One region of the Paenibacillus sp. JNUCC32 genome, then DNA from elsewhere that is predicted to be linked to it. Evidence: predicted binding sites of a transcription regulator. Region 1 holds the regulator's gene; each other region holds the start of a gene.
The links. The regulator Rex, encoded in region 1, represses fermentation and respiration genes when NADH is low (regulators of the CRP and FNR family bind a similar motif). The targets are predictions, from matches to a motif close to TTGTGAAATATTTCACAA.
Positions count from the first base shown of each region.

Region 2: a site for Rex is predicted at 4,720-4,737, ahead of JNUCC32_RS27090 (TorD/DmsD family molecular chaperone). Genes of this name have one in related genera too.
Region 3: a site for Rex is predicted at 6,304-6,321, ahead of JNUCC32_RS26970 (formate/nitrite transporter family protein). Genes of this name have one in related genera too.
Region 4: a site for Rex is predicted at 4,376-4,393, ahead of JNUCC32_RS23595 (DUF438 domain-containing protein). Genes of this name have one in related genera too.

Region 1 covers NZ_CP062260.1:3,169,835-3,178,040, forward strand. Annotated here, with positions in the region: gene JNUCC32_RS14130 (3-hydroxyacyl-CoA dehydrogenase family protein) at 1-55, opposite strand, end outside; gene JNUCC32_RS14135 (AAA family ATPase) at 190-1,692, opposite strand; gene JNUCC32_RS14140 (hypothetical protein) at 1,685-2,218, opposite strand; gene JNUCC32_RS14145 (cell wall elongation regulator TseB-like domain-containing protein) at 2,476-2,994, opposite strand; gene JNUCC32_RS14150 (amidohydrolase) at 3,026-4,327, opposite strand; gene JNUCC32_RS14155 (redox-sensing transcriptional repressor Rex) at 4,302-4,967, opposite strand; gene dinG (ATP-dependent DNA helicase DinG) at 5,033-7,909, opposite strand; gene JNUCC32_RS14165 (hypothetical protein) at 8,079-8,206, opposite strand, start outside.
Region 2 covers NZ_CP062260.1:6,130,735-6,138,940, forward strand. Annotated here, with positions in the region: gene JNUCC32_RS27070 (glutamine--tRNA ligase/YqeY domain fusion protein) at 1-1,246, shown strand, start outside; gene JNUCC32_RS27075 (MFS transporter) at 1,411-2,646, opposite strand; gene mobA (molybdenum cofactor guanylyltransferase) at 2,833-3,477, shown strand; gene moaA (GTP 3',8-cyclase MoaA) at 3,600-4,604, opposite strand; gene JNUCC32_RS27090 (TorD/DmsD family molecular chaperone) at 4,948-5,625, shown strand; gene JNUCC32_RS27095 (efflux RND transporter permease subunit) at 5,706-8,206, opposite strand, start outside.
Region 3 covers NZ_CP062260.1:6,099,471-6,107,676, reverse strand. Annotated here, with positions in the region: gene JNUCC32_RS26985 (ABC transporter permease) at 1-201, opposite strand, end outside; gene JNUCC32_RS26980 (molybdopterin-containing oxidoreductase family protein) at 446-2,521, opposite strand; cyclic di-AMP (ydaO/yuaA leader) riboswitch at 3,007-3,202, shown strand; gene JNUCC32_RS26975 (APC family permease) at 3,369-5,195, shown strand; gene JNUCC32_RS26970 (formate/nitrite transporter family protein) at 5,336-6,196, opposite strand; gene JNUCC32_RS26965 (MFS transporter) at 6,659-7,906, opposite strand; gene JNUCC32_RS26960 (TetR/AcrR family transcriptional regulator) at 8,018-8,206, opposite strand, start outside.
Region 4 covers NZ_CP062260.1:5,353,139-5,361,344, reverse strand. Annotated here, with positions in the region: gene JNUCC32_RS23620 (ABC transporter substrate-binding protein) at 1-104, shown strand, start outside; gene JNUCC32_RS23615 (hypothetical protein) at 131-823, shown strand; gene JNUCC32_RS23610 (carbohydrate ABC transporter permease) at 850-1,797, shown strand; gene JNUCC32_RS23605 (carbohydrate ABC transporter permease) at 1,787-2,644, shown strand; gene JNUCC32_RS23600 (FAD-dependent oxidoreductase) at 2,679-4,034, shown strand; gene JNUCC32_RS23595 (DUF438 domain-containing protein) at 4,481-5,737, shown strand; gene JNUCC32_RS23590 (DUF5381 family protein) at 6,001-6,480, shown strand; gene JNUCC32_RS23585 (mechanosensitive ion channel family protein) at 6,651-7,904, shown strand; gene JNUCC32_RS23580 (glycoside hydrolase family 43 protein) at 8,081-8,206, shown strand, end outside.

The sequences.
Region 1 (8,206 bases):
CAATGCCCTGCCCCATGGTCCCGCCGCCTACAACGCCGATTTTTTTGAAGTACATGGTTTCTACTCCACCCTTTCCTTATCTCTATACTTTAATTGTACCCCATTTGTCGAAAAATACATTTTAGAGCACAAAGTATAATAATATCTTAGCACGACAAAAAAGTAAAAAAAAATAACCAGCATAACAATTTATGCTGGTAAAAGCGCGTTTTCACGAAATTGACAACGAAATTGTTCTCCCGAGAGAATTTCTTCCTTCAACAGGATGTCAAGAGAATTGTCGAATATCGGCCGTTTCTGCTCCAAAAGAGTTTTGGTGCGATTCATCAGCTCTTCCAATATCACATTGTTCTCTTTCATCAGCTCTTCGGTAGTAACCATGTTCATGTTAACGATACCCAGCGACGTCAGACCCGACTTCATCATCGTCTCCACGATGTTCAGCGACTGCTCGAAGTCATTGCTGGAGCCCGTGCTTCGGCCCCCGTAATAGATCTCTTCGGCGGCCGCGCCGCCAAGAGCGATCATAATCTGCTCTTCCAGGAAGGTTTTTGTGTACAAATACTGTTCCTGCTGCGGATTATGGCGAACATAACCAAGCGCCTTGCCGCGCGGGCTGAGTGCGACTTGCTTCACGCTGCCTGGGCGCACCAGCTCTGCCATGATAGCATGTCCCAATTCGTGGATGGCAACACGCTTTTTCTCCTCCAAATTCGATTCACGGTCGGAACGCTCGCCCATCATGACCTTGTCAATCGCCATGGACAGATGACGCTGATGGATAAATTGTTCGTTCTCGCGCATCGTATAGATGGCGGCTTCGTTCATGACGCTCTCCAGCTGTGCACCCGAGAAGCCATAGGCTTCCTCTGCTATTTTTTCCAGGTCGACATCTTGATGCAGCGGCTTATTGCCCGCATGCAGGTTTAAGATATGCGTCCGGCCCTTCTTATCAGGCAGATCCACTTGAATATGGCGGTCGAATCGTCCTGGACGCAGCAGCGCGCTGTCCAGCATTTCTTTACGGTTCGTTGCGGCGATCACCAGAATGCGAGGCGTGTCCTGCGAATAGATGCCGTCCATTTCGGTCAGCAGCTGATTCAGCGTTTGATCGTACTCTCGCTGTTGGCCGCCTTCGCGTTTACCGCCTATGACGTCGATCTCATCGATGAAGATGATGGCATTTTGCTTGTTTTCTTTGGCCGCGCGGTTGCGGGCATCCTTGAACAAATCCCGGATACGCCCTGCACCGACGCCGACATACATCTCCACGAATTCACTGCCGGAAGCAGCGACAAATATAGAATCGGTATAATGGGCAGCGGCCTTGGCCATCAAGGTCTTCCCTGTTCCCGGAGGCCCTGTTAGAAGAATCCCCTTCAATGGACGTATGCCGAATTTCTTGATATCCTCGTGACGAATCAGAAAATCCAATGCTTCCCGCAGCTCCTGCTTAGCGTTATCCTGCCCGCCGATTTCCTCGAACGTCAGCTTGGCCGGCCCGCTCTTCTTCCGCTTTCGCTCATTTCCGGCACCAACCGCGATGCCGCCCTTCATCTTGGCTATAAACAGCAAGCCGCCTACGAGTCCTGCCGCTATTAAGAGAGGCACGATGTTCACGCCGACAAACACAAGGAATACCAACAAAACCGGAATGAAGCCTAACATGATTTCTTTTGCTAATTTAGGCATGGTTCCACACCTCCATTTTGCCAGGTTGACGCGGCAAGATTATAAATTTACCAGACTTGCCGTCCGACAAGCTGACATAGACATTGGTGTCATCGATCGTTGCTTTTGCTTTCAAATTCGGCGACTGGGCAGCCAGCTGCTCGAGCGATGATTGAATATCGGTATACTGCTTATTGTCCATCGCTTCGGCAACCGACAGCATCGCTTGCTCCCACCATTGATCCAATGCTTCCGAGGAATGGTCCTCCACCTGGATTCTCAATTCCCGCTTCCCGATCACGGACTTGCCTTCCTGCTTAATATGCTGAACCAAACCTTGTAAATTCGCATCCGGAGCCAAATCAAGATTCAAAGTCACGGTATCCTGTTTAATATCTATATGAGAACTTTTCACGCCATCGTATTGTGACACAACAGTTGCGAGCGGATTCTGCAAAGCCATCTGCCGATACAGAAACCAACCGCCAAAGAGGACCGATGCTGAGATCACGACAGTCAGCATGATAGGTACAATGCGCAGTTTCATGAAGTTCCTCCTTCAATTTCGATATGAAATTTTGTAAAGCAATTGCAGCACAATAATACATATAACAACGATATATGGTGAGGCATGTAATTGATCTGCTCAATTCGTACAAGTACGAGTATATCACATCTTATATACTTTTTCATGCTTGTCTGTGAAAATATTTAGAACAGTTTTACCAATTTATTTCTGTATGCGCTTACATGTTTATGTGCCAAAGAGGCATCCCTATGAGGGGACGCCTTTCATTTGTTTTCTTATTGATTAGGAAGAATAATATCATTTCCGATGGCGTTTCCGTCTTGAAAACGATAGAATCTGTAGCCGCGCTGACCGTTGTTTTCATATTGCAGCTGCCAGGCATACTCGCCTTCATACATTCCCGGCAGCAATCGCTTGATGACCGCACCCGGCATTTCGTTACGGATCTGGTCCCGCATCACGGCCTCTGACATGCCCGTATTCAATAACACCGACTGAACGGCATCTGTCCCTTCAACAGGAACGTTATCGTCCGTAAACTTCACCCAGACCATGCGGTCTTGATTGTCTTTATCTTTCCCGCTGACCACCCAATAGTTATTGTCCTCGCCCCATACCGATTTATAGGTCTTGTCGGACGAGACCAATTGGCCATGCTGTTTCGCTGCAAGGATCGCCATTCTTTCTTCATTCCACGTATCTTTCATAACATAGGAATAATAGAGCTGTAGGCCAAGCAATAATAGCAGGACGCCGGACACGCTCAGCAATATCCACTTCGTTTTTTTCTTCAAATCCGTCTTCCTCGCTCCCCTTGATTATTCCCTAGAGGGTTGTAAGACGCTCAAATGCACGCTGCGCTTCCCGGCGGATGCGTTCCTCGTCGAGAGTAAGGCTCGCGCCATTCTTCACCACCTGCTTGCCGTCAACCCATACATGCTCTACATCCTTCGCGCTGGCAGAGTAGATCGCGTGAGAAATATAGTCGGTCCGTGGAAGGAAATGCGCCTGATCCGTATTCAATGCGATCATATCGGCTTTCATCCCAACCGCGAGCATACCGATATCCTCAAGGAAAGCGGACTTGGCTCCGTATACCGTGCCCATTCGGAGCGCTTCGGAGGCCGGAATGGCCGTCGGATCCCCGCTTACTCCTTTATGGATCAGGGCAGCCAGCCGCATCTCTTCGAACATATCCAGGTTATTGTTGCTAGCAGGTCCGTCGGTACCGAGCGACACCGTTACGCCGGCTTTCAGCAGCGCAGGTACGCGGGCGACTCCGCTGGCAAGCTTCAAATTGCTTCCGGGATTATGCGATACGGCTACTTGATGCTTGGCCAAGACTTCGATTTCCTCATCGGTCAGATGAACGGCATGGGCAAGGAGCGTAGGACGGGAGAACATGCCCAGCTTCTCCAAATGGGCAACGGGGCGAAGCCCGTAGTCCTTAACATTCTGAGCCACTTCAGTTTCCGTTTCGGACATATGGGTATGCAAAGGCAGGTTCAAGTCATGGGATGCTTGAACGAATTTTTCGATGAAATCCGGCGGGCAGGTATAAGGCGCGTGCGGCGAGATCATCGTCGTAATTCTGCCGTCAGCCTTGCCATGCCAATCCTTCGCGAATGCCACCGCCTCATCCAGCTTCTGCTGCTGTACCTCGGGCGGGCATAAACCGATTACGCCGCGCGTCAGGACGCCGCGCATTCCCGAGTCCTGGACAACCTTCGCGACCTGATCCATATGGTCATACATATCCACAAACGTCGTGGTTCCGCCCTTGATCATCTCCAGCACGGAGAGCGATGTGCCCCAATATACGTCGTGTGACGTGAATTTGGCTTCCATCGGCCACATTTTTTCCTGAAGCCATACCTGCAGCGCCAGATCGTCCCCATAGCCGCGAAGAAGCGACATGGCGGCATGTCCATGCGTGTTCACCAATCCGGGCAGGAAGAACAGATGGGTTCCGTCGATAATCTCTGTCCCCTCTTCCACGACGGGCTCCTCTTCGCCCAGGTACGTGATCCGGTCGTTCTCAACCACCAGGTATCCGCGAAGCACGGATTGGCTTTCCTCCAGTACTGCAAACGTTCCGTTCTTAACCATCCACTTCGTTGTTGTCATGTGCTGCATCCTCCTTGCCGTTATCCAAATAATAGGCCAAACTTTGCAAATCCGTTGTAAAATCAGCCGTATGAATCCGGATATGGGCTGGGGCTTTCAGGATGGTTGGCGCAAAGTTCAGAATCGCCTCGATCCCTGAGGCGATAAGCTGATTCGCTACGTTCTGCGCTTCGAAATCCGGAACGGTAATAATCCCGATTCGAATGCCGTGCTCATGAACCGTCTTCTCCAGCTCTTCCATCGGCTGTACGACCAAATTGTTAATTTTCATACCAACTTTGGGAGAATACGAATCGAAAATCGCCACAATCTTCATATTATCCTTCAGGAATGCATTGTAATTCGATAATGCATGTCCAAGATTACCGGCCCCGACCAATGCGACATTGATCTTCTGGTCCAGCTTCAGAATCTGGCGAATCTTCTCGATCAGATAAGAAACATCATATCCGATCCCTTTCCGTCCAAAATCACCGAAATACGCCAGGTCCTTACGAATTTGAGCAGGATTGAGGTCCAGCTTCTGTCCCAGCTCCTGGGAGGAAACCGTGGAAACCTCCCTCTTCTGAAGCTCATTCAAATAGCGCAAGTATACAGGTAATCTGCGGACCACGGCTTCCGAAATTTTTTCCGATTTCATGCATGCTCCCCCTAATAATAGGTTAATAACTACATCTTTTTTTGTTGATCGTGCTTGGTTTCACTTTATTCCGCTTGGTTTCCCGCGCTTGCCTCTTCCTGCAGCCATTCCGAAATTCGGGGAACGATCCCCTCTGTCGGCATATGCTCCATCTTCGGCCCCGGCAAGGAATATAAGAAATACTTCCCGTAATAGGATTCAATGACCCGCGTATCGTACACGATCACGATCCCTTTATCTTGTGCTGTTCGCACCAGACGCCCAAACCCCTGTTTGAAACGAATGACCGCTTGCGGAACCGAAAGCTTCATGAAGGGATTCTTCTTCTGCTGCTGCAGCAGTTCGCTCTTGGCCTCGACCAAGGGGTGATTCGGCGGCTGGAACGGAAGCCGGACGATGGCAAGACAAGTCAGCGCCTCGCCCGGGATGTCTACCCCTTCCCAGAAGGAGCTGGTGCCCAGCAGCACGGAAGCGCTGCTGTCCTGAAATCTTCGGATTAACTTGGTACGGCTGGTTCCGTCCATACCTTGTCCCAATACCGTGATGTCGCTTGATGCCAGCGCTTCTTTCAGCGGCTCGTGCACCTGGCGCAGCATCCGGTACGAAGTGAACAGGACGAGCATGCGGCCATGCGTAGCGACGGCCGTATCGGCCAAAGACTTCACGAGCGTATTCACAAAGAGTGCATCCCCAACCGATCCCTTCACGCTCGGAAAATCGCGCGGCACGACAAGAAGGGCTTGTTCCCTGTAATTAAACGGGGACGGGAGCTGAACCGTGTTCAGGTTCCCCGCTTCAGCCGCTTCCTGAAGACCCAGGTTTTCGATCATGAACTGAAACGATTTGTCCACCGACAAGGTCGCCGATGTCAGAATCACGCTTTGTTTCTTGTCAAAAAACAATTCCTTCAGATGAGCGCTCACGTCGACGGGCACGGCATACAACTGCAGCGATTTGCTGCGGAAATTGCCGTTCGCCTCCATCCAGTATACCGTGCCCTCATCGTTCAGGGCCATGAAGGAGCGCAGGTCTTCGCGATGCGAGGCCAGGTCCTTAAATAGGCCCGATAGGTCGGTTAACAGGCTGTCCGCGCTGTAGTCATCCAAATCTTCCTTCATTTCGGCGATCAGTTTATCGCCCTTGCGCACGACATCGCCCAGCGTCAGATGAATTTGATGCTCCAGTTCGGCCATCGAATCCCAATCCTTCGGCTTCTTAAGCGGGGACAGGCGGAGCGAGAATTGGCCGGCATCTCCCGGAGAAGCGTCTCCGCGTTCCGGAAGCAGTCCGAACAATTGATCGCTGAGCCGATCCCAGTTCTCTTTTGCGGTAATGAGGTCCGGATACAAACGGTCGATGACGGAAGACCATTCGACTGCCTTCTCGTGCGGCGAAGCTTGCAGCAGCTGGCGCAGAGCCGGGAGCTGCCCGCTTCGGCTGTCTTTGTACATGCGGGTCAAGGTATGGACCACCGAAAAATACTTCATCTGCAAGCCAAGGTGCTTGCCGGCGACATCCTCAAGATGATGCGCTTCGTCGATGACGAGGCGCTCATAGCTTGGCAGCAGCTGATGATTCGCCTTCACGTCGGTGAACAGCTTCGAATGGTTCGTAATGACGACATCCGCGATGCCTGCTTCATGCTTGGCCCTGTGATAGTAGCATTTGCGGAACCAAGGACAGGCGCGTCCGAGGCAAGAATCCGAATCGCTGGAGATGGTCTCCCAGAAATCCCCTCCGCGTCCGCCAAGGTTTAGCTCTTCATCATCCCCGTTCTCCGTCTGGGTCAGCCAGACCAGCATCTGGGCCGCCGTGATTACGTCTTCCTTCGGGGAATGAAAATCTCTTCTATTTATTTTATGTTCAAATTTTCTCAAACACAAATAATGTCCCCTGCCCTTGAAAATGGCCGCCTTAAAAGGAAAAGGAACAACCTGGGTGAGCAGGGGAATATCCCGGTCACGCAGCTGTTCTTGAAGGTTGATCGTATGCGTGCTCACCATAACCTTCTGTTCCTGCTTCACGCTTTGATAGATCGACGGCAGCAAATATCCAAGGGATTTGCCGGTTCCCGTGCCCGCTTCGATCAATAGATGTTTATTGTCATCCAGCGCCTGCATCACTTCCTGGAACATCATGTCCTGGGCATCCCTGCTCTCGTAATGAGGCAGCGTTTCCTTCAGGCGTTCACGAACATCGTTCATGTATTGCTCGAAGCTTACATCGGCCAAGGGGTTGGGCTCCGTCTCATCCCTGACAGGTGCTATATCGTTCCAATCATCCACCGCCAAGGCAAACTGGCGGTAGTACGTATGGGTGTCTCCCACTTGTACGGCTCGGTGCTCCCTGTCGGAACGAATGCCGTCAAAGAACCAGGCCAAATCGCTGTCCTCGTCGGCAAACAGGTCGCTTAAACGCTGAATGGTGAGCAGCGGAAGCTCGTCGATCTCCTCCAAACATTTCAGCAGCGCATAGGCTGTGGCAAGCGCATCGCTGTCCGCCTGGTGCGGACGGTCATGCTCCAGGCCGAAATGAGAGGACACCATCCCGAGCTGGTAGGACGGGAGCGAGGGAAAGCATATTTTTAAGAAGTGCATCGTATCTAGAATACGGCCGCTGAACGGTAAATAGCCGCAGCGATCGAGCGCGTTTTGCAAAAAGTTAAAATCAAAAGCGACGTTATGTCCAACCAATACGACATCGTCGAGCATGGGCACAAGCTCCATCATCATTTCTTCCAATGACGGAGCATCCGCTACATCACTGTCGGAAATGCCGGTCAAACCGGTAATAAAAGGAGGGATCGGAATCCCGGGATTGACATAGGTGCCGTATACGCGGGATATGCTTCGATCCTCTTCGATGATGGCCAGTCCAACCTGAATGATTTCATCTGCAGACTGGTTGCCCGTGGTTTCAAAATCCAATACGGCAAATTTCATTTCGATAAAATCCCTTTCCTCCAGACTAATTAACAGCATACCAGAAGTTGCGGGTTTTGAACATTCCGGGTAAAAAATCCCCTGGCTTTCTGTACCGCTCCCGTACGCAAAAAGCGATGCCAAAGTCTCAAGGTGAGCTCTGGCATCGCTTCTTGTTGTGGCTTGATTTCTACAGCAAAGAGATCAATTGGCTGCCGTACTGGAGCTCACCGCGATTCTGCTTGCAGACCTCCAGGTTGATCATGGGGTCGGGAAGCGTCGGATCGCTATGAATTGCCAGCGCAAAATGTTCCTCGG
Region 2 (8,206 bases), 3.0 Mb from region 1:
TCTGTTCGAGCGGATGCGCAAAGGGGAATTCGCCAACGGCGAACGCGTGCTGCGCGCCAAGATCGATATGGCTTCCCCGAATATCAATCTGCGGGATCCGGTCATCTACCGGATCTCCCACGCGCATCATCACAATACAGGGGATAAGTGGTGCATCTATCCGATGTATGCTTTTGCCCATCCGTTGGAGGATGCCATCGAAGGGGTTACGCATTCCCTGTGCTCCCTGGAGTTTGAAGATCAGCGCCCGTTCTATGATTGGGTCGTGGCGGAATGCGAGATGGACAGCACGCCGCGTCAGTACGAATTCGGGCGTCTGAACGTGGCGCAGACGGTCACCAGCAAACGCAAGCTGAAACAGCTCGTGGACGAGAACATCGTAGACGGCTGGGACGACCCGCGCATGCCGACGATCTCCGGACTTCGCCGTCTGGGCTATACGCCGGAAGCCATTCGCAATTTCGTGTTCGAGACGGGAATTTCGAAGGCTTACGGCACGGTGGACCGCCAAGTGATGGAGCACTTTATCCGTGAAGACCTGAAGCTGAAGGCGCCTCGCACCATGGCCGTGCTGGACCCGCTGAAGGTGGTCATTACGAACTACCCTGAAGGTCAGGTCGAATGGCTGGATGCCGAGAACAACACGGAGAATCCGGAGATGGGGATCCGCCAGATTCCGTTCTCGCGCGAGATTTACATTGAGCAAGAGGATTTCATGGAAGATCCGCCGAGCAAATATTTCCGCTTGTTCCCGGGCAATGAGGTCCGGTTGAAGCATGCGTATTTCATCAAGTGCAATGACGTGATCAAAGACGAGAACGGCAAGGTCGTCGAGATTCACTGCACATACGATCCGGAGACGAAGAGCGGCAGCGGCTTTACCGGACGCAAGGTGAAGGGGACGATTCACTGGGTGGAGGCCACGCAGGCCGTGCCTGCCGAATTCCGTCTGTTCGAGCCGCTGTTCAAGGACGAAGACGAAGAAGCGGAATTGGTGCACGAGGTTGCAGGCGAAGCGGAGGAGGCAGCTGCCGAGAAGTCCTTCTTGGACGACATCAATCCAAATTCGCTGCAAATCGTGCAAGGCTTCGTGGAGCCGAATATGAAGGATGTTGCGCCGCAGGACAAGTTCCAGTTCTTCCGCCACGGATATTTCAACGTCGACTCGAAGTATTCGCAGCCAGGACGCCCGGTATTTAACCGCGTGGTTTCCCTGAAGAGCTCGTTCCAGCTTCCGAAGAACTAAACAAGCCGGAGAATAAAAAAAGGGCACGGGTAGGCGCTGATCAGGTCGACCTGGCCCTAAACGTAAACAAGACTCGAAGATTCCGTTCCAGGATTCATTCGAGTCTTGTTATATTTACGGTGATATCATCTTGGAAGTGAAATCGTACGGGAGATAACTGCGCGTTAACTTGCAGCGTACTCCTCGATCTCGTCCTCTTCGGGATCGTCCGGGTGCAGCGGCTGGTATCCGTGCCTGCGGAGGTTATACCACATCCAGCCAAAGCCGATGGCACCCACGATGGCGAGCATCGTACCGGTCCGGTACATGGCCTGCGCCCCGAAGTTCTGGAACATCCAGCCGCCGGCAAGGCCGCCGATGACACCGGATATGCCGCTCCAGCTTAAGGTATAGATCGCTTGGCCGGAGGCGCGGTACGGCGTCGGAACAAACAGCATCGTCAGCTGAACGCCGACATAGAAGTAGCCGCCGAAGGTAACGCAGTGCAGCAGCTGGATGAAGGCGACCTCCAGCGGGCTGTTGGCTTCGGCCATAAGCAGCCAGCGGAGCGCGAAGAGCAGGCTGACAATCGTCAGGCAGCCGACCAGGACGTTGATTTTCCGCTTCAGGAAGCGGTCAAACAGAATGAAGACCAGCACTTCGAATATCGATGAGAAGAAGATGGCTAGGCCGACCGTCTTCTTGGACCCGCCCAGCTCCAGAATGTATAGGGACATAAAGGTATTGTTCGCCGTGTTCGGGATGGATACCATGATGCCTAACAGGATGAACCAGACGAAATAGGAGTTCAGGAACAGCCTGCTGAGTCCCCTGAGGCTGACCGATGCCGATGCAGCCGTTTTCTGAATGGAGGGCAGCGTAAACATGAACACGGCCGCCACCAGCAGCATGATCGAGAACACGATGGCGATGCGTCCCGAGCCGAGCCGGTCGATGACAGGCCCGGCAGCGATGGCCGTCAGCGCCCATCCGAGCGAGCCCCACAGCCGGAACGAGCCGAACTTTTGCTGAGTTCCATCAATATAGGTCAGAATGAGCGAATTCGTCTGCGAGAACATCGGCGTCTGGAAAAAATAAAAGAAAATCATCGTCATGTATATCATTGCATAGGTATTCGCCTGAAAAACAAGCTGAACCAGCAGCAGCGTACCGGTCATCATGATCAGCAGCACGCGTTTGATGTTGGCCGCCCGGTCACTCCAGAATCCCCAGAACGGATTGGCGAAGATGGACACAAATGGCGCAATCGCCATCAGGCTGCCGATTTCGATTTTGCTCATGCCGATATCTTGCAAATACAACTGGAAGAAACCGGTGAAGATGACCATGGTTCCGTAAATGAAGAAGTTGAACAGCTTGAGCGATGTCAGCGAAGGTTGAGCATTGTCCATATTCCGCAAGTAGGTCATTCCTTTCAAACCGAATACAATCCATAATCGCGGTATAAGAAAAAAGCCGCTTTCCTTTCAATGTATCACGCATTGAAAAGGGATACAAACCATCTTTTAAATGATTTTCCATTATTCTGGATATTAACCTATAAACTGAATCCGATTTTTTATAACGAAGAAAGGCTGGTGGAGCATATGAGCGTTCACTCCCAAGATGTTCGTCTGCCATCGGGTCAAGTGACGGGCATCGCCCTTGCTGGAGGAGCCTCCCGGAGAATGGGGAGAAACAAGGCGCTGCTGCCCATGGAGGGGATGAGTTTGATTGAACGGACGGTCCACGCGCTGGACAAAGTCAGCGGAAGGGTGATCCTGTCTGCCAATGACCCGGAACCTTATCAATTCCTCGGCTTGGAATGCGTCCCCGACCTTTATGTCGGACAAGGTCCGATGGCGGGCCTTCACGCCGCCCTGAAGTCTTCCCGGAGCACATGGAACCTGGTCGCAGCTTGCGATATGCCTTATATCCACGAGCGGTTTCTCCAGGGGCTGCTGGATCTGGCGAACAAGCAGGACACGGCTGAGGCCGTAATCCCGGTCGTGGAAGGAAGGATGCACCCGCTGCTGGCAGCGTATCGCAGAGAGACCGCGGAAAGCCTTGAGCGCAGGCTGATCCGGGGGCAGCTCCGCATGGTGGAGTGGGTGCAGGAGCTGAATGCCGTCTTTGCGAATGAGGAGGAATTAGCGGAGGTTACCGGCCTTGATCCGCGCCGAATCTTATTTAACATGAATACGCCCGTTGATTACGAGGCCGCAGGCGGTCTGCTGAATACGGAAGAATGATCGTCCCTGCACGCATCCTATAAAAATAGCCCCGCCATTCGAATGCTTGGCGGGGCTTTCTAGTATATAAAGGCGGTTTGCTTTGGTTATGCTGATTCTGCTCTCATGCGCTGAGCAGAAGCTCATCCGCCGATCTGCGACATGCGCCGGGCCGTAGGAGTATGGCTTTGGGCCTTTTTCTCCAGCGCGAGCGCCATTTCATGGTTCAGCGGCTTGGCGCCGAGCGCTTTTCGGAACAGGTTCGCCACCGCCGAAGGGTCATCGATGACGCGGCGCACGTTAAATTCGTCCGACCAATATAGGCAAGCCTTGATATGGCCGTCGGCCGTCAGCCTGAGCCGGTTGCAGGAATCGCAGAAATGATCGCTGACCGGATGGATCAAACCGAACGTTCCCGTTGCTCCAACCACCTTCATATTGCGTGAAGGACCGTTGCCGGAAGGGCCCTGCTCTTCTTGAATGGCCCAGCCGGCCTCTTGGCACACTTCGGCTACCCGGCTCAGCGGCAGGTACGAATCCCGCCAGGTATCGGATGCTTGGCCGATCGGCATGTATTCAATAAAGCGGACATGAAGGGGACGATCAAGCGTCAGGGCGATAAAGTCGCGAATCTCGTCCTCATTGAAGCCCTTCATTAACACCATGTTCAGCTTGATCGGATTCAGGCCGGCTTCATAGGCGGCTTCAATGCCTTCCAGCACTTTATGCACCCGGCCGCCGCGCGTGATGCGAGCGTAACGCTCTTCCTGGAGCGAATCCAAGCTGATGTTGATGCGGGTGAGTCCCGCTTCCTTCAGCAGGCGGGCCTTGGAAGGGAGCATGATCCCGTTGGTGGTGAGGGATATATCTTGAATTCCTTCAATGGAAGCAATCTGATGGACCAAGGTTTCCAGATCCTTGCGCACAAGCGGCTCGCCGCCGGTAAGGCGTACTTTGGAGACGCCCATGGGGGCCAGAACGCGCATGATCGCGGCGATCTCTTCATAGCTCATTATCTGATCGTGAGGTTGGAATTCCATCCCTTCTTCCGGCATACAATATACACAACGAAGATTGCACCGATCCGTCACCGAGATTCGAATATAATCATGGACACGACCGAAGGAATCTTTAAGCGGTTCGATCATGGAAATCCCCCTTTTACTAGCGTGCATGGTCACATTGTAGCCATTCCCCGAACAGGAGTCAATGCATTGTAAGGGTCATGTCAGCCGGACAAGCCGCACGCATAAGTTCAAGGATTTGTGAGAAGTATCACAGAAAACGCTTTCTAAATCCTGTATATTGAACCTGTGGACCAAAGCTTTCTCCCCTTGAAAGCGAGTAGTGACATTCTAGATTTCCGAAAGTTTCCTGGTTTTTCCGAAATTTTCGGAAATCATTTCAAACTGCTTTCATTAGACGTTCATCTAAGATATACTGTCAAGGATATCACATCCAACAAGAAAGGTTACCAATAGGAGGTTCGATATGGCGATATCACCTGTTCAAACTTTGGAGGTGCCTGACGTCTGTCACAGGTGGCTTGAAAACCGGGGGACGGTCTACGAGCTGTTGATTGATTTTTTGGGCAATTGGCCCAGCTTGTCTATGATTGCGGAATGGAGCCGCGGGAGCGGAATTAGCAAGGCGGCGGAGTGTTCGAAGGCCGGTACGGACCTGATGAAATATTTATGCGGACGCTCGCCTGAGGAATTGGTTCGGATTTGCGAATATGAGAGGGCGGAATACCGCCGGCTGCTTCAGCAGTCCAAACCTCGCCAGGCCGCGGAATCCCATTATACGAAGGATGGATGCGCTCAGGATTTGGCCGAGTGTTATGCATCCGCCGGTGTTGCCTTTAATAAACTGCATGGCGAAGCGGACGATCATATAGCCATTGAACTGGAATTTATGACGCTGCTTCATGACCGTATGCTGAACAATACGTATTGTGAAGATAGCATGTTGCAATTAATGGAGGTACAAGAGAAGTTTCTGGAGGAGCATCTGTTGTCATGGGTGCCATCCCTCTGCAAGGATTTGAAGGGGTCCACGCAAAGTCCGCTATACCAGTCGTTATTCAGCCTGTTGGAGGAATTCCTCGCGCAGGATCTGAACATGCTGAAGACCTGGAAGCATTCCAAGGAAGCCATGCTGGTGCATTAGCGCCAGAATCATATCATCATCAAACACAACAACGCCCCGGTCTCCTTGAATTAGGAGGGCCGGGGCGTTTGGTGTTCTAATTAATCTTCGATTCTTTTCTTGCTGAACTTCATCAGGAACTCGTATACGATCGGTACAACCACGAGCGTCAGCAGCGTGGAACTGATCAGACCGCCGATAACCGTGATGCCGAGCCCTTTCGAGATAATGCCTGCGCTGCTCTCCCAGCCGAATACGAGAGGCAGGAGCGCGCCGATGGTTGCCAGTGCCGTCATCAGAATCGGACGAAGACGGGTAGCGCCGGCTTCGAGCAGGGCTTCGCGCGTGCTCATTCCTTCGCGTTCCATATGGATCACGCGGTCGATCAACACGATCGCGTTTGTCACAACGATACCGATCAGCATGAGCACGCCCATCAGTGCAGACACGTTCAGTGTTTCGCCCGTGACGAGCAGGCCTATGATAGCGCCGATGACAATGAACGGCAGCGAGAACAGGATGGCGAATGGAGCGAGTCCCCCGCCAAACGTAACCACGAGTACAAAGTATACGATAGCGATGGCCGCCAGCATGGCGAGCCCGAGCTGTCCGAAGGTTTCGTTAATTTGCTCGGTGACGCCTCCGAATTGGACGGACACGCCGTCTGGAAGCTCAAGCTTGTTCACTTCGGTCTCCAGGTTGGTCGAAGCCGAGCCTACGTCGCTGGACAGGATGTCGGCTGTGACACTCACAACCATTTTACCGTCGATGCGCGTAATGGAATCCGGCGTGGTTCCTTTTTCCACCTTGGCCACATCCTTGATCGGCACTTCGATGCCAAGCGGAGAGGTCACGGTTTCGTTCTCGATTTCCTTAATGCTCTTGTAGGTTTTGCTGTCCGCTTCAATATAAACATTGTAGGTTTTGTCTTCGATCTTGACTTCGGTCAAGACCGGACGTTCCCGTACCGGGGCCAGCTTCATGGCCAGCTGTCCGGCCGTCAGGCCCAGTGAGCTGAGCTTCTCTTGATCGGCTACCAGCGTGTACTGCTCAAACGCTTCGGACAAGCTGGTTTCCGCATTTTCAAACGTCGCGGTATCCTTGTTCGCAAGCTCTGCGATTTGATCGGCCACCGGCTTGATCTGCTCCAGCGAGTCGCCGAAGACGTTCACCGTCAGCTGGCTGCCGCCAAAGCCGCCGGCTGCCATGTCCATATTGGACCAAGTGCCGTCCGGCACTTCCTTGGCAAGATCTTCGATGAGCGTCTTTTTGACGTCTTCGAAGTTTTTCGTGTCCGGATCATACATAACGTAGAACAATCCTGAATTGGCGGAGCCCATGCCCAGCGGATTGCTTCCGCCGATGGAGTATTGCATCGATTGTACGCCTGGTTGATCCAGGATCAGCTTCTCGGCTTTTAAGGCTCGATCCTCAACATCCTCCAGCATTACGCCAGGCTCAGGTGAATAGGTGACCATCGCGTATTTGTCTTCCTGTTCCGGAATAAAGCTTACGCCCAGGTACTTGGTCAAGAACAAGCTTCCAACGAGCAGCACGATGGCTGCCAGGAAGGTAATCGCTTTGTGATTCAAGGTCCATTTCAAGATGGAGCGATAGCCGCGGGCCATGGCACCCGGCTTCTCTTCATGATCATGTGTGTTCTTCAAGCCTTTGCGGAACAGGCTGTGCGCCATGGCAGGTACGAGCGTAATCGCCACGACCAGGGAAGCAAGCAGGGCAAAGACCATCGTCAATGCAAACGGCATGAACAGCTCTCCTACCATGCCGCTGACCAATGTAAGCGGCAGGAATACCGCGATGGTCACGATGGTGGAGGACATGATCGGCACAAACATTTCGCGCGTAGCGGCGCTGATGAGCTCTCGGCCCTTCAATTTCTCGGTCGAGAGGGACATGCGCCGGTAAATATTCTCGATAACCACGATGGAGTCATCGACAACCCGGCCGATGGCAACGGTCATGGCACCGAGCGACATCATGTTCAAGGTGATATCCATTTGCTTCAGGCACAGAACCGCAATCAGCAAGGACAGCGGGATCGAAATGATCGAAATAATCGTCGAACGGATGTTGCGCAGGAAGACCATAATGATCAGAACGGCGAACAACGCACCGAATAATGCCTTGGAAAGCATCGTATGGACAGAGTCCTCTATCGGCTTGCCTTGGTCCAGCATGATCGTCAGATCCATGCCAGGATACAGGCCTCTCAATTCTTCGGCTTTGTCTTTGACCTGGTTTACGACGTCAACCGTGTTGGCATCGTTTGCTTTTACGATTTGGATACCGATCGATTCCTTCCCGTTGGTGCGGGAGATGGATTCCGAGGAGCCGATCACTTCAATGTTGGCAATCTCGCTCAGTTTGACGGTTGGAATGCCGGTAGGCATACCAGGAGCGCTATTTTGTCCACCAGCGCCAGCACCAGCACCGGCAGCGGCTTCAGCGCCAGCACCAGGCGCGGTTTGCTGGCCGGCCCCTGCAGCATCGCCAGGCGGCTGTTGCTGCTGGCCTGCACCGGCATTCGGAGCACCGGCGCCGGCAGACGCATCCGCCCCGCCGCCACCCGGAATGACCGGAA
Region 3 (8,206 bases), 2.9 Mb from region 1:
GGTGAACAAGTTATAATCCATAAAACCCGTTATTACTCCGTACATAGGCAGATAGGCAAAAATGAAAACCAGAATCACTCCTGGTAACACCATAAGTTGAACATCCCATTGCTTCATTAATCGCCTAAGGAAACTTTTACTATGGATTTTTGGCTGCCGGGAAATGGGTGATTGCTGCTGTTCTGTAGTCGCTTGCGGCATATTTATCCTCCCGTTACGAAATGATGTAAAAGCATGCTGGGTCTCTGGATTTGCAGCATTCCGAAACCGTTTGCAATTAGCTTAGTATCATTCTACCCATGGAAATATATTGAAGCTATATAATAAAACCCCGATTTTTTATACTTCCACCGGAATGTTTTATCGTTTCCAATAAATAAAAAAAGACTGCCTTCAGGTCATATAGACCTATAAGGCAGTCTCTGTATGCATCTTTAGGCAGCCATCATTTAGCCCTGACCTCGACCACCGTCGAGAAGAAGGTAGCCCCACCCCCCAAGTCGGACAGCCTGTCCGGCGTAAGGGCATTGGCGCGCTGCTTGCGGCCCTCGCCTTCCCACCACAGGCCTTGGCTGACTACGGTGCCCGGCAGCATTTTATCCGTCACCTTCGCCCGGACCTCATAGGTTCCGCGGTCATTATATACGATGACCATCTCGCCGTCCTGAAGCCCGCGTTCCTCCGCATCCGCCGGGTGAATCTGCAGGGCCGGCTCCTTCTCCAGCTTCTGATGCTTCTCCACGTTCGCAAAGGTCGAGTTCAGGAAGTTATGGTTTGGCGGCGAAATGAACATGAGCGGGTATTGATGACCGCGGCCGCGCCTTACCCCGTCATATCCTTCCTTCAGCGGCACGTAGGTCGGAAGGGGCGGCAGACCTGCTTCCTCCAGCTGCGCAGAGTATAACTCGATGCGTCCCGAAGGTGTCGGCAAACGATCCAGATACGTGTCAAGCGGCGTCATATCGAGCTTCACATGGCGCTGTTCCCTCAGCTTGTCCAGCGTGACGCCGTTTAGATAAGGGTTATCCGGGAAGTCGAGCGCTCTTGCGATCATCTCTTCCTCGGTCTCATGAAAAGCCGGTTCCTGGAATCCCATAGCCCGTCCCAGCATGGAGAACAGCTCTACGTTGCCCTTGCTCTCCCCAAGTGCCGGAATGACCGGCTCCTGCAGCTGAACGTACTGATGCCAGTAGGAAGCGTACAGGTCCGTATTCTCGAACGAGGAGGTTGCCGGGAGCACGATATCGGCATACTTGGCCGTGTCCGTCATAAACAGGTCATGCACAACCGTAAACAGATCTTCCCGTGCAAACCCTTCCCTGACCCGCTCGGTATCGGGAGCCACAACCAGCGGATTGCTGCAATAGACGAAGAGCGACTTAATCGGCTGTTCGGTCATGGCAAGCGCTTCGCCGATCCGGTTCATGTTAATCGTGCGCGCTTCGGGATTCGGCCGGAGATCGGGACGCTCAAGCGCGTCGCTATCCATGCTGTTGTAACCGCCGTTCGACTTCGCGGCCCCTCCGCCCCGCTTCAGCCATTGTCCGGTCAAAGCGGGAAGCGCGGCAATGCTGCGCACCGTCAAGCCGCCGTTGTCGTGATGCTGAAGACCGTTGCCGATATGGATGTAGGAGGTATCGGCCCGGCCATAGAGGTCGGCCAATTTCTCGATATCCTCGATCGAGATGCCGGTAATGGAAGAAACGTGCTCCGGCGTGTATTCTTTGACGTGCTCGCGCAAGGCTTCATGACCAATCGTATACTTGCGGAGGAATTCCTCATTTACCATGCCGTCACGGAACATGATGTGCATGAGGCCGACGGCCAGCGCCGCATCCGTGCCTGGATACAGCGGAATGAACCAGTCCGCCCATTGCCCCGTCTGGTTCTTGTGGACATCGATCACAACGACCTTGGCACCGGCTTTGCGTGCTTTCTCTGCAATCACCATCTGGTGCATATTGGTGCTGACGATGTTTCCGCCCCAGACGAGGATGACGTCGGCTCGTACGGTGTCCTCCGGAACGGTTCCCCCATTAAACCCCATCACGGATTTCCAGCCCTCATTGCCCGCGGAATTGCAGATCGACTGCTTCAGGCGGCTGGCACCCAGCCTGTTGAAGAATCTGCGGTCCATGCCGTCGACGCTCAATATCCCCATATTGCCGTAGAAGCTGTAGGGCAGGATGCTCTCGGAGCCGTATTCCTCGATCAAGCCCTTATAGCGTCCGGCTATCTCCTGAATGGCTTCGTCCCAGCTGATCCGCTCGAAGGCGCCCTCTCCCTTGGGACCTACTCTTCGCAGCGGATAGAGCACTCGTTCCGGATGGTACACCCGGTGTGCCATATTACGGACTTTATTGCAGATGGCTCCCTGCGTAATCGGATGCTCCGGATTACCGGTCACCTTGACGATTTTTCCGTTCTCTTTATGCAGCAGCAGGCCGCATGTATCGGGACAATCCAACGGACATACCGCCGGAAATACGCCGTTTTCCTGATGAATCATCGCTTGAGTCATTTCGTGCTTCCCCCTTTTGCTCGGCTGCATCATATCCCATTATCTTAAAAGAAAATCGGGGTTCCAGTAAAGTCATACATTTTTTTCTAATCAGGTGATTCACTTTTCTTCCCCCCGGGTATATTCCTATCAAGAGCAAAGAAGAGGAACCCAGACCCTTTCTCTTCCTTGCCGAATCATGGACCACTCCCAAAAAAATTCGCCATGCCAGTGTCTCCTCCCCCGAGACCGGCATGGCGAATTTGTTTATATGGCATCCTCCCAGTGACCGATGTTCCCCGCGACTAACCTTCCATATTATAGAAACTCGTGATTTTCGCAGAAAACATGCAAAATAAAAAGCCTGTCAAAGCCACGTCTTTATGTAAGCGCTTATCTGTCATTTTTTATAAATAATTCTGTTCGAATGATCGTTGGAGGATGTTTTACAAACGATTGGAGCAGGCGTAATATACTATTCAGCTTCGAAAACATTCTTCATATTCACATGACATTCGCTTAATTTCCTTGATGGAAAGCGGGGGAACCAACCGTATGGAGGGATACCTATAGGATCCTTCAACCATACTAAGGGGTGAATCCTGATTCAATCGCGTACGTACGCCGCGATGGAATCAGGTAGGGCGACTCTCACCGCCCGAATCCGACAGCTAACCTCGTCAGCGTTGATCGGGAGGGTTGTGAACTTGTGATCAAACACAGGGTTCTAACCTGTGTTTTTTGTTTGCCAAAAATCAGCATAGGAAGGGTGACCGTTCCTAGGTCCAGCATATAAAAAACACCGATAGAAGTCCGTTCAGGGAGCTTCTACCATGAACTTAATCTTAAGCGGCGGTGAAAAACAACCATGTTATCCTCAATCAAGCGCTTCCTCATCGGAAGACCGCTTAAATCGACGGAATTAGGCGAACAAAAGCTGAATAAAACCAAGGCGCTGGCCATCCTGTCATCCGATGCACTATCGTCCGTGGCCTATGGCCCGGAACAAATCCTCATTGTGTTGATGACCGTCGGGGCAGCTGCCTATTGGTATTCCATACCGATTGCCGTCGGCGTCCTGGTCTTGTTGCTGGCACTTATCCTGTCGTACAGACAAATTATTTTCTCCTATCCGCACGGCGGCGGCGCATATGTCGTGTCCAAACGGAATTTGGGCATGTACCCGGGGCTGGTGGCCGGCGGTTCCTTGCTCGTGGACTATATCCTGACGGTTGCGGTCAGCGTGTCGGCCGGGACGGATGCGATCACGTCGGCTTTTCCGGAATTGCATGCCTATAATCTGCCGATCTCCATCGTGTTCGTTCTATGCTTGACCGTATTGAATTTAAGAGGGGTTACGGAGTCGGCCTCCATACTGGCTTATCCGGTTTACCTGTTCGTGCTTGCGTTATTCATCCTGATCGGGGTAGGGATATTCAACATTGCCACAGGCCATGCGTCTCCGGAGCTTCATACGCCGATCGGCACGCCCGTAGCCGGGCTGAGCTTGTTTCTGCTCCTGCGCGCATTTGCCTCGGGCAGCTCCGCCCTGACCGGCGTGGAGGCGATTTCCAATGCCATTCCGAATTTCAAAGACCCGGCCCCGAATAACGCGGCCAAAACTCTGGTGGCGATGGGGTCGCTGCTGGCCCTGTTATTTTCGGGCATCGTTTTCCTGGCTTATTACTATGGGGTCAGTCCCAGCGAACAAGTCACGGTCGTTTCCCAAATTGCCGAGCATACCTTCGGGCGAAATGCGCTTTATTACTTCATACAAGGGACAACGGCCTTAATTCTGATCCTTGCCGCCAACACGGGGTATTCCGCTTTTCCCCTGCTTGCCGTCAATCTGGCGAAGGATAAGTTCATTCCTAGAATGTTCACCGTCCGCGGCGACCGTCTGGGATACTCAAACGGAATCATTATTCTTGGATTTTTCTCCATTCTGCTGCTGCTGGCTTTTGAAGGCAAAACCGAGCATCTGATTCCGCTCTATGCCGTCGGCGTGTTTATCCCGTTTACCCTCTCCCAGACGGGGATGATGGTGAAATGGATTCGCGAAAAGCCCGAAGGCTGGATCGTCAAGCTGATCATTAACACCACCGGCGCATGCATCAGCTTTATCGTGACCATGATCTTCTTCTTTACGAAATTCGCCCAGGTGTGGACCGTGCTGATATTCCTGCCGCTGATCATCTGGATTTTCACCCGGATCCGCAAGCATTACGAGGCGGTAGCGGACCAGCTCCGGATTACGACCTGCGAGCCGGTTAAGCCGATTGAGGGGAATGTCATCATCCTGCCTGTGGCAGGAATCACGCATGTGGTGGAGAACTCGCTGAATTACGCCAAATCGCTGGGAGCGGGCCAAATCATCGCGGTGTACGTGCCGTTCGAGCGGGAGGAGGAAGTCGCCTTCCAGGAAAAATGGAAAAAGTGGCAGCCGGACATCCGGCTGGTGACGCTGCACTCGCCTTATCGGAGCATCATTCAGCCGCTGACGAAATTCATCGATACCGTGCAGCGCAAGGCCAGCGAATCCGACTATCAGGTTACCGTCGTCATTCCGCAGTTCATCCCAAAGAAGGGCTGGCATAATTTCCTGCACAATCAATCCAGCCTGCTCATCCGGGCACATCTCCTGTATCGGAGAGACGTGATCATCACGACGGTTCCCTACCATTTAAAAAAATAGCGGGCTTGTTCCCTGCTTGATTCATTACTGGGAACAGCCTCGCCCATCACGACAAAAAGCTGCGATCAACCGCTGCCTTTCATCAAGGACGGTTGAACGCAGCTTTTTCTTTAAGCCAGACGCTCGCCAGGCTTCCGGCATTAGGAAACATTCTGCGCCGAATGAACCTGTTGAGGAGCGCCGGCCGATGGCACAGGCGTCTGCTCGCCGCGCGGAGCGGCTGCGGCCTGTTTCTCCTGCTTTAAATAAACGGTTCCGTATGTCGCTCCCACAAATAACGCGCCGCCAACGAAATTGCCCAGCCATACCGGAATGAAGTTCATCAGATACTCGCCCCAGCTGTAATAGCCTTCAAAAATCGCGGCCGGGATGAGAAACATGTTGGCCACCACGTGCTGAAACCCGATGGCGACAAACGCCATGGTCGGAAACCAGATCCCGAGAATTTTGCCGCTCATCTGATCCGATCCGTAGGACAGCCATACGGCGAGGGCTACGAGCCAGTTGCACCCGATGCCCGACAGGAAGGCTTGCAGGAAGCTGTCGTCCAGCTTATGCCCGGCCATATCCACCAGTTTCTCCAGGTAAACGCCGCTGCCTGTCAGACCGGTCACATGGCCGAAGAAGTAAGCGACGAATAACGCTCCCAACATATTGCTGACCGTGACAAGCGCTAAATTCCGCATCATCTCCTTCGTGGAAATTCTCCTCTTGAATCTGGCCAAGGACACGGCCATCATGTTGCCCGTCAGCAGCTCCCCGCCTGCAAGCAGGACAAGAATCAGGCCGACGGGGAATACCGCCGCGCCTATAAAACCGGCAATCCCTCCCCATTCCGGAGACGCTCCGGCAATCACGCGTATGTCAAGCAAAAAGCCGAGCGCAATAAATGCCCCCGCAAGGAATCCTAATATCATCACGTTTATGGCGGAGTTATGCGCTTTTTTCACCCCGTTCTCCACGGTAATCTCCGCAATGCGCTCAGGTTTATGGTAAGCCATGGTCACTCCCTCATTTCTTCCGCATCCGCCTTGTCTACCTATCCGAATGCAGCTCATGATATTCGTGTTATCGTTACCAACATTGTAACGCAGCTTCTTTGGCAAGAACGTGAATTATATCACGAATCGTGTCCGTCAGGGACGGACAGATGCAGATGTGATGTTCCGTATGCCTTGATCTGCTGACCACGCTGCAGCGAATAACATGGATCGGATTCGGTGTGGCCATTTAAGCGATATATGGATATAGGCACAGCACCCTGTCCATGGGTGGAGCTTCGGATCAGCTTTAGCAGGGTGACTCCTTTCGCTTCCTTCGAGGAATCGCATATGCCGAAAAAGCGGTGCCCGGGTTTCTCCCCGGCACCGCTCTTTTGGATTGTCTTTACCAGTACGAAGCCCGTTCGTGTTGGATACCATTCTGCCAGATTCGGCTTAAATGTATAGATTTTTACTCACCCGCTAGGCTTTGGCCGCAGTCTCTACCCTGACAGGCGCCTCTGTTTCCTGCACCGGCACCTTGGCGATCGGCAGCTTCATGCTGATGAATGACGACAGCAGGAAGAGCGCGCCTGCCGTAAAATACACCACGACAATGGAGGTTACCGACATATACCAGCCCGTCAGCCCGGAGCCGATGAGCAGCATGCCGGTAAATATCGGCGTCATCACGCCGTTCAGCCGGCCAATGAATTTCTCTTCCACCTGCTGCATCATCACCGCCATCAGGACCGTCTGGGCCATGGCCATCAGCACCCCGGTGACGAAGCGCATCGAGCCGGTCAGGATCGGCCACTGGGACAGCACCTCGACAAAGGTCGAGAGTCCAAGGAAGGCCAGCCCCGCGAACAGCAAGTAGGAACCTTTCACTTTGCCTGCAATCACCGCTGCGATCACACCGCCGATCAACATGCCCAAGCCCTCAAGCGCGGTGAACCACTGGACGCTGGACATCTCCAGCTGAAGACGCTCGGTGATGACGAAGATGTCGAGCGGCTGTACGAGTCCGCTGCCCAGCGCCAATAAAACGTAGACCACCAGCAGCACCTTCAACAGCCGGCTGGAACCGATGTAGGCGAAGCCTGCCTTCATGTCCTTCACGAACGAACCGGCTGATTCCGAGTCCTTGGAAGGTTCGTCCACGGTGGAAGGCAGAAAGGCCAACACGATCGCCGAAGCGCCGAACAGAATCAGCAAGCTGATTAAAGAGGCCTGCAATCCAAATGCTTGATAAATCGTCGTGCCTACCATAGGTCCCAAAATGATAAACAGCGACATCGAGGTCTGGGATAACGCCGTGGCCGCGGGCACATGCTCATCCGGCAAACACCGCTTGATGATCTTCATGGACGATGGCTGCGAGAATTGCGATACGACGGCCGAGACCAGCGTCACCGCAAACACGGCCTGCCAATATCCCGCATACACAACAAACAAAATAAGCAGAATGGATATGAAGCTTAAAATATCCCCCCATATCATCGTTCGCTTGGGACGCCAACGGTCAGCCAGTACGCCGCCAACCATGGAAATCACGAAGATCGGCGCGTATTCAATCACGGTCAGCAGCGATACGGCGACCGGGTCATGGTTGCTCTGCTCCATAATAAAGAACAACAGCGCCATATTGCGGATCCAGATCCCGATATTTTGCATAAAATCAGATACCATCAACAGCACGAACGCGCGGTTGCCAAACAAATGCTTCATACTCCATCCCCCTGTTAAAACCGACTATTCGGTTTATTTATATTTGCGAAAACGCCCTTTCCTGTTAGCTAAGAAAAGCGTTTTCGATAAATCCTCCTACCGCACCGTACGCTATGAACCTTCACCCGATAACACACCGTTCAAAAAGTACATCACGCTCTTGCGGTACAGCTGCCTTAATTCCTCCTGGGACCGTTCGAAGTACGAAACCGACAACCCGTCCAGCAGCGATCCGAAAATAACGGCTATTTCGTCGATATCCTCTGCCGCTATGCGTCCCTCGTCCGTTCCCTCTGCCAG
Region 4 (8,206 bases), 2.2 Mb from region 1:
CGGAGATTTTGACTGGCTTTGACGAGTTATTTGCCGGGCAGGGCGAATCGCAGAAAATTCAGGATGAGGTAAAAAGCAAGGTGGATACTCTGCTGAGCAAATAGAGGCAGTTACGTTAGGAGGAATGGGCATGAATCGTTTGGATAAAGCATTAAACGAAGCGCCGGGGCTGCAGCTGTTCGTCAGCCTCCCGGCCAATGACATCAAGCTTGCAGAGGCAGCCTTGGCTTCGGGCGCCGACGGCTTGAAAGTCCATATCAACGTAGGGCACCGGGCCAGCGGCAATCGCTTCGGCACGCTGGACAGCTATGCCGACATTTTCAAGGACATTCGCTCCCGCTTTAACGGCCCCCTTGGAATTGTGCCCGGAGGCTCGGTGGAAGAGGTAAACGCGGAGGAAATCAACCGGCTCCCTGAGCTTGGCGTCGATTTCTACTCGATTTATGCCTTTCATCATCCTGCTTCTCTGCTGCAGGCCCCGGGGCTGGCAAGAACGTTTGCAATCGATAGCGAGTTCGACCGGGGCGTCGTGGAAGGAGGCCGGACCTTCGGCATCAGCGCGCTTGAGGCTTCCATCGTTCCCGGCCATGAATATGGTACCAGGCTTACCCTTGCCGATCTGCTTCATTACCGCTGGCTGGCGGCACACGGCGGTTTGCCGGTCATTGTGCCAACGCAGCGTAAAATCGGCCCGGAGGATATCCCGGCCTTGGCCGATAGCGGCGTCAAGGTGCTGTTGGTCGGAGCGGTGGTCACGGGCAATGAAGCGGAAGGCATCCTTAGGGAGGTTGCCGCTTTACGGAATGCAATCGATCGTCTGTAGAGGTGCCCCACAAGGAGGAAAGCGACATGACCACACTTGAAACGATAAAATCTGAAGGGCCCGGCCGTCCATTCCGTAGGAAGGCAAGGAAGAACAGGCCCTTAAACCGCGGAGACCATTTGGCGGGCTGGCTGTTCGTGCTGCCGATGGTGCTGGGGTTCGTTCTGCTGCTGCTTGTCCCGCTCATGATGGCGCTTTATATGAGTTTTACGGATTGGCCGCTGCTGGGTGAGGCCAAGCTCATCGGATTTGAGAACTACCGCACGATTGCGGGGGACGCAGAATTTTGGCGCGTGCTGGGCAATACGCTTTATTTTGCCGCCGGACTTGTTCCGCTGAACATTATTTTGGCATTGCTGCTTGCCATCCCGTTATCAAAAAATATTCGCGGAGCCGGCTTTTTCCGGACATTGATCTTTATTCCGGTTATGACCTCGCTGGTGGTCTGGTCGATTGTCTGGAAGTATATGTTTGCCACGGATTCCGGGTTCATTAACCAGCTGCTGCGTATGATCGGCATTACCGGACCGGCCTGGCTGTACGATACCCGGCTTGCCATGCCCGTTGTTATCGTGACCAGTCTCCTGAAAAATGTCGGTTTGAATATGGTGTTGTTCATTGCGGCGCTGCAGCAGGTTCCGGCGCAGCTCTACGAGGCGGCCAGGATCGATGGCGCAGGGAGAATGCGGATTTTTTTCCGAATTACCGTACCCATGATCACGCCGACGATTTTTTTGACCCTGATGATGACCATTATCGGTTCGCTGAAGGTGTTCGGACAAATTTACGTGATGACACAAGGGGGTCCTTCCGGAAGCACCAAGGTGCTCGTCTACAACATTTGGGAACGAGCCTTTAAGCTGTTCGAGTTCGGATATGCTTCTGCGCTGGCTTATGTGCTGTTTATCATCACCCTGCTGCTTACGCTGGCACAATGGCAGATGAGAAAAAGGTGGGTTCTGAATGAAAGCTAGTCTATTTGCTAAAAGGGGCAACCCGGCAGGCGGGAACCTGTTCCATTATCTGCTGCTGCTTGCCGTTTCGGTGGTCATGATGACCCCGTTCGTGTGGATGGTCTCTACTTCGCTCAAACAGCCGGCTGATGTGTTTGTTTTTCCGCCGCAGCTGATTCCGTCGCCGATACGATGGGCGAATTATGCGGAAGTGCTGGAGACGATCCCGTTCCATCTATTTTATGGCAACAGCGTATATATCGCCCTACTGGTTACCGTGGGCACCGTGCTTTTCTCTTCCATGGCGGGGTATTCTTTCGCACGAATTCCTTTTTGGGGGAGAAGCCTGGTGTTTCTGCTGCTGCTGAGCACGATGATGATTCCGAACGAGGTCATTGCCATTCCGATGTTTCTGTTTATGCGTGAGCTGGGTTGGATCAATACGCATTTACCGCTGATTATTTTGCCTATATTCGGCGCGGGCGGTGTGTTCGGGGTGTTTGTGATGCGGCAGTTTTTTCTGGGGATTCCGAAGGAGCTGGAGGAGGCAGCGATGATCGACGGCTGCTCGCGGCTGCGGATTTATTCCACAATCATGTTGCCGTTAGCAAAACCCGCGATCGCCACGCTGATCATTTTCACGTTTTTGACGAGCTGGAACGATTTTTTTGATCCGCTGATCTTTATTAATGACCGTAAGCTGATGACCTTGCCGCTGGGATTATCGCTGTTTACCGACGAGTCGGGAACATCGTGGCATTTGCTGATGAGCGCTTCGGTTATGGCGACATTACCACTGCTCATTGTGTTTTTCTTTGCGCAGAAGCAGTTTGTCGAAGGGGTATCCATGACGGGTCTCAAGGAATAGGGTAAATAACGCTTAAAAGGAGGAGTGAAAAGAGATGGACAGCAGGACAAGGATCATGGAGGCGGACGTGGTAGTTATAGGTGCAGGGCCGGCGGGCATTGCCGCCGCCATTGCCGCCGGCAGGCAGGGGGCAAGCGTCATCTTGATTGAACGGTACGGATTTGTCGGCGGGATGTCTACGGCTGCCGGGGTTTATCCTTGGATGACGTTTCATACACAGCAAGGGGTACGGGTCATCGGCGGCATTGCACAGGAAATTGTGGAGCGCCTGATGGAGCGCGGGGGCTCGCCCGGCCATCTTCGCGATACCGTCGGTTTCGTGCATACGCTGACGCCGTACCATCCAGAGATATATAAGGTGCTTGCCGTCGATATGCTGCGCGAAGCGGGGGTGAAGCTCGTCTCACACAGCTTCGTTGACGAAGTCGGGCGTGAAGGCGAATACATCCAATCCGTGACCCTTACTGGAAAATCGGGGCGAATCAAGGTGGACGGGAAGATGTTCGTCGATGCGTCCGGGGATGCGGATGTCGCTTATCTGGCGGGAGCGCCGACGCTTCAGGGGCGCGAAAGCGACGGGCTGTCGCAGCCGATGACGATGAAATTCCGGATGCGGGGCGTTGACGTGGAGGCGATTCGGAAGGCGATGCTGGCTGATCCCGACAACTTTTATCACAAGACGCCGTTTGCCGAGCTAGAGAAGGAGCTTATTCCGCTCACGGGGGTTTCCGGCTTTTATAAGGAGTGGAAAGCTGCCGAGGTCCCGATCAACCGCGATCAGGTTCTGTTGTTTATCGGACCGGAGAAGGATGAGGTGCTGATCAATTGTACGCGGGTACAAGGCTTAAGCGCGACCGATGTCGAGGAACTGACTTTGGCGGAGGAGGAAGGGCGCAAGCAGGTGCTGATGATGGCGGAATTTTTGAAATCGCGGGTGCCCGGATTTGCCGAGGCCTCCATTTCCTCGGTCGCACCCCAGATCGGAATTAGGGAGTCGCGCCGAATCGACGGTCTGTATCGGTTAACGATGGAGGACGTGGTGACGGGACGACATTTTGAGGACGGCATTGCGAGGAGCGGTTATCCGGTTGACTTGCATGATCCGTCAGGCAAAGGGATTATGGAGGCTTCCATCGAGAATGACGGTTCCTACAGCATTCCTTACCGCTGCCTGGTGGCCCGAGGGCCAGTAAATCTGCTCGCGGCGGGGCGCTGCATTTCAACCACGCATGAAGCACTGGCGACCACGCGCTTGACGCCAAGCTGCATGGCTACGGGTGAAGCGGCGGGCACCGCGGCGGCCCTGGCCTGCAAGGCGGGAATCACCGCGGCGGAAGTCGATGCATCGCAGCTCAGGGAGATGCTGCACGCCCAAGGGGCGATTGTGTGAAGAGACGCGGGCTAGCCGCTCCGGTATTAAACCTGGGGCGGCGCCGTATTTTTGCTGATTCAGAAGTATGAATTGTCTAAAAATCTATGTGATCGTCATCACCTGTGTTACGGATTTTTCAATATAGGGGTTTGACTACCCTCCATATATTCAATAAAAAAGCGACCGTGACCGGTCGCTTTTTGTGTGCCAGCTCAATACAATTCGGAAACAAGGGCTGCTGCTACGTATTTATGGCTGAGCGGGCTTCGCGTCAGTCGTGCGGGCCATTTCGTCCAGCGGACAAATATTTTTCGAAGAAGACGGGTCACCTATTGTTGTTCAATGAATTTTCATTCCCTATGTGCTTTTAATCACAAGTCATGGAGTATGAGGATGCTAGTTTAGAGATGTAAACAGAATAGAAATTCATCTTTATATATTGAAACAAAACAGAGGTGATGAACATGAGTGAATTCATTAATAACCGTGAGGAAGGAATTTCTGCTCATCGAACGGCCCGTATACATTTGCTCAAGGAAATCATTAAAGAGCTGCACCATGGAAAAAGCGTGGAAGAAGTGAAGTCAAAATTCAATCAAGCTGTAGGCGAAATATCAGTTGATGAGATTTCGGAGCTGGAACAAGTGCTGATGCAGGAGGAAGGAATACCGGTAACCGAAGTACAGCGACTGTGCAGCGTGCATGCTGCTGTATTCAAAGGTTCCATCCAAGACATTCACAGAGCTCATAAACCCGAAGAGCAGCCTGGACATCCTGTGTTTACGTTTAAGAGGGAGAACCAAGAAATCGATCGACTGGCAAATTTCACAATCGCGCTGCACCTGGATCAATTTCTGAAGGATCAAGGGGAGGCCAATCGCCTCAAATTGCTTGAGGATTTCAGTCTCCTCTATGACGTAGACAAACACTACAGCCGCAAAGAAAATTTGCTCTTTCCATTTCTCGAGAAATACGGAATTTATGGACCGACCAAAGTGATGTGGGCAGTCGATGACGGTATCCGAATGGGAATAAAAGAAGTGAAAGCCAAACTCACTGATTTTGAGGGCAATGCGCAGAGCGTAGTGGACCTTGCCAAACGCGTCTTAAATGAAGTAACAGAAATGATCTATAAAGAGGAACATATTTTATTGCCAATGGCTCTGGAGAAGTTGACGGAAGATGAATGGCTTCAAATTGCTGCCCAAAGCGAAGAAGTCGGTTATTGCTTGGTTGCGCCGGATCAACCATGGATTCCTGAAAGGGCAGCTGAACCTGGCGCAGATCAGGGATTGGGGTCTTCTCCGCTGCAAGAAGGTTACATCCGGATGAGTACAGGCATTTTATCGGTCAAACAGATGGAATCCATCTTAAATCATTTACCGGTCGACCTAACCTTTATTGATGAACATGATATCGTTCGATATTTTTCACAGGGCAAAGAACGAATCTTCGTTCGTACCAAAGCGGTGATCGGCCGAAGTGTTCAGAACTGCCATCCTCCGCAAAGCGTTCATGTCGTCAATCAGCTGCTCGCTGATTTCAAAGCAGGTGTCAAAGATGCAGAAGATTTCTGGATCCCGGTTAAAGATAAATTTGTCTACATTCGTTATTTTGCCGTAAGGGATGAAGAAGGAAACTACTTAGGCACGCTGGAATTCACTCAAAACATTAAGCCGATCCAGGAGCTCACCGGTCAAAAGCGGATCCTCTCACCGTAAGTTTCGTATGTTCAATTTAGTCAAAATGCGATCCGGCGAACTGTGGTTTCTAACAGCCACGCTTCGCCATCATACATACTAAAAGGGGCTGTCTCAAAAGTCATCGTAAATGACGGAGACAAGGCCTCTTTTTCATCTAGCCAAACAAAAAGAAACGGCTCTTTGATACAATAGAGGTATCACCACGGTACAGCTTAAGCAGTCGAAAGTGGAGTTAGCTGGATTAAAGGACTGTTCAAATCATTTTAGAAAGGCGCTAAATCATGAACGGGATATCGTATCGAAAATCCGTGGCATGGGGCAAAGCACTTGGTAGTTTATTGTTTGTGCTGGCCTGCCTGTTTCTGCTGTACGCGGCCTTTATTATGGATACTTCCTTTATTCGTAAGTTTTTTTGTATCACATCAGCCATAATAGGGATTCCGTTTTTTGGAGGTTATCTATATGTCAGCTTGCCAAAGGCGCTGAAATCAGACACGCAGCTGTTGATCTACGATCAAAATTCCATTTCAGATGGAACGCGGACCATGGCCTGGACGGAGATTACAAGTGTCAGCTATAGCGGCCCTTCCATTCGGAAGTGGCTGCTTCCGAAATTTCCTGTGCTGATTTTTCATTTGAACAACAGAGAGATCTGGACTGTGAATACGTATTATTTGTTGACCGATACCGAAATTCAGTCTGTCATGAAGCGCCTGCGAGGGTTGATCAGCCGTAACGGAAAGGAAACGAAACGGATCTGATCGAATCAGACCAAGAGAGCACCCTTTCGGTGCTTTTTGTTTTTCAAACAGACCGTCTTACACCAAGCATCTTCCAAATCAACCCAGCGATGTCTGATTCTGAACTTTGCGCAGTACTAGAATCTCCTCTATAATAATAGGCTAATCTTAAACTGCGTCAGGAGGAAGCAATGGACTTTATCAAAAATCAACTAGACGGATATGGCATGAGCGAACAAACCATTGGATATCTCTCGAATATGATCATGGTCGTTTTTATCGCGGTGGTCTCCATACTGGCCAATTTTATTACCAAAAAAATCGTGCTGAAGACGATTATTCATATCGTCAACAACAATCGGTACACATGGGACAATATCATCGTGGAGAAAAAAGTGTTCCACAAGCTGTCGCATCTTGTGCCGGCAATCATTATTTATTTTTCGGCGTCCATCTTTCCGGCGTACCAAATTCTGATTGAAAAAGCGGCCATGACGTACATGATTATCGTCACCATCACGGTGTTGAATGCGCTGCTTAATGCTTTTGATGACATTTATCGTTCATTTGAAGTTTCCAAGATCCGACCGATTAAGGGATACATTCAGGTGGTGAAAATCGTTCTGTTCATCATCGGAGGCATTGTGGTGATCTCGAACCTCATCGGGCAGAATCCTTTGATCATTCTCAGCGGGCTTGGTGCTCTATCGGCCGTTCTGATGCTGGTGTTCAAGGACTCCATACTGGGCTTGGTGGCAGGCGTTCAATTATCATCGAATGATATGGTGCGCGTCGGCGATTGGATTGAAATGCCGAAATACAATGCGGACGGCGACGTCATCGACATTACGTTGAATACGGTAAAAGTGATGAATTTCGATAAAACGATCACGATGATTCCCAGCTATGCCCTCATCTCGGACTCGTTCAAGAACTGGAGAGGCATGCAGGTATCCGGCGGCCGAAGAATTAAGCGAAGCTTCTATGTCGATACGAGCAGCATCTGTTTTTGCACCAAGGAAATGATCGAGGAATTTCAGAAGATACACTACCTTACCGATTATGTCACGACAAGACTACATGAGATTAACGCATACAACATCGAGAATCAGATCAATACGGAAAGCAACGTGAACGGCAGACAACTTACGAATGTGGGCGTGTTTAGGGAATATATCCATCAATACCTGCGGAATCATCCGAAAATCCATAAGGATATGACGCTGATTGTCAGGCAGTTAGCGCCGGGAGATAACGGACTGCCCTTGGAAATCTATGCGTTCAGCAATGATACCAACTGGGGTGTGTATGAATCGATTCAAGCGGATATCTTTGACCATATCTTTGCCGTTGCGCCGACCTTCGGGCTCCGTGCCTTCCAAAATCCAACCGGCCACGATATCGTCCATCTCAAAGAAAGCCCGGAATATTCCCGGGGATATTGAGAACGATTCCGGGGGGAGTTCAACGAGTTACAAGGATTTCATGCGGGAGGAGATTGGCTATCCGTTGTAGAAGCAATGGTAGAACGAGGCTATCGCTCAATCGAGCGCCATTGGTCGGGGACGATGCCCTCTCGCTCGAACTCGACATTGCCAGCACAGGAAAGGAGTGTCTACCATTGAACATCAACAATCCGATCATACCCGGCTGGTATGCAGATCCCGAAGCCAGAACGTATGAGGGAAAGCACTGGATTTATGCAACGCGGTCCTTCACGGAATATACGATGCAGATGAATTTGGAC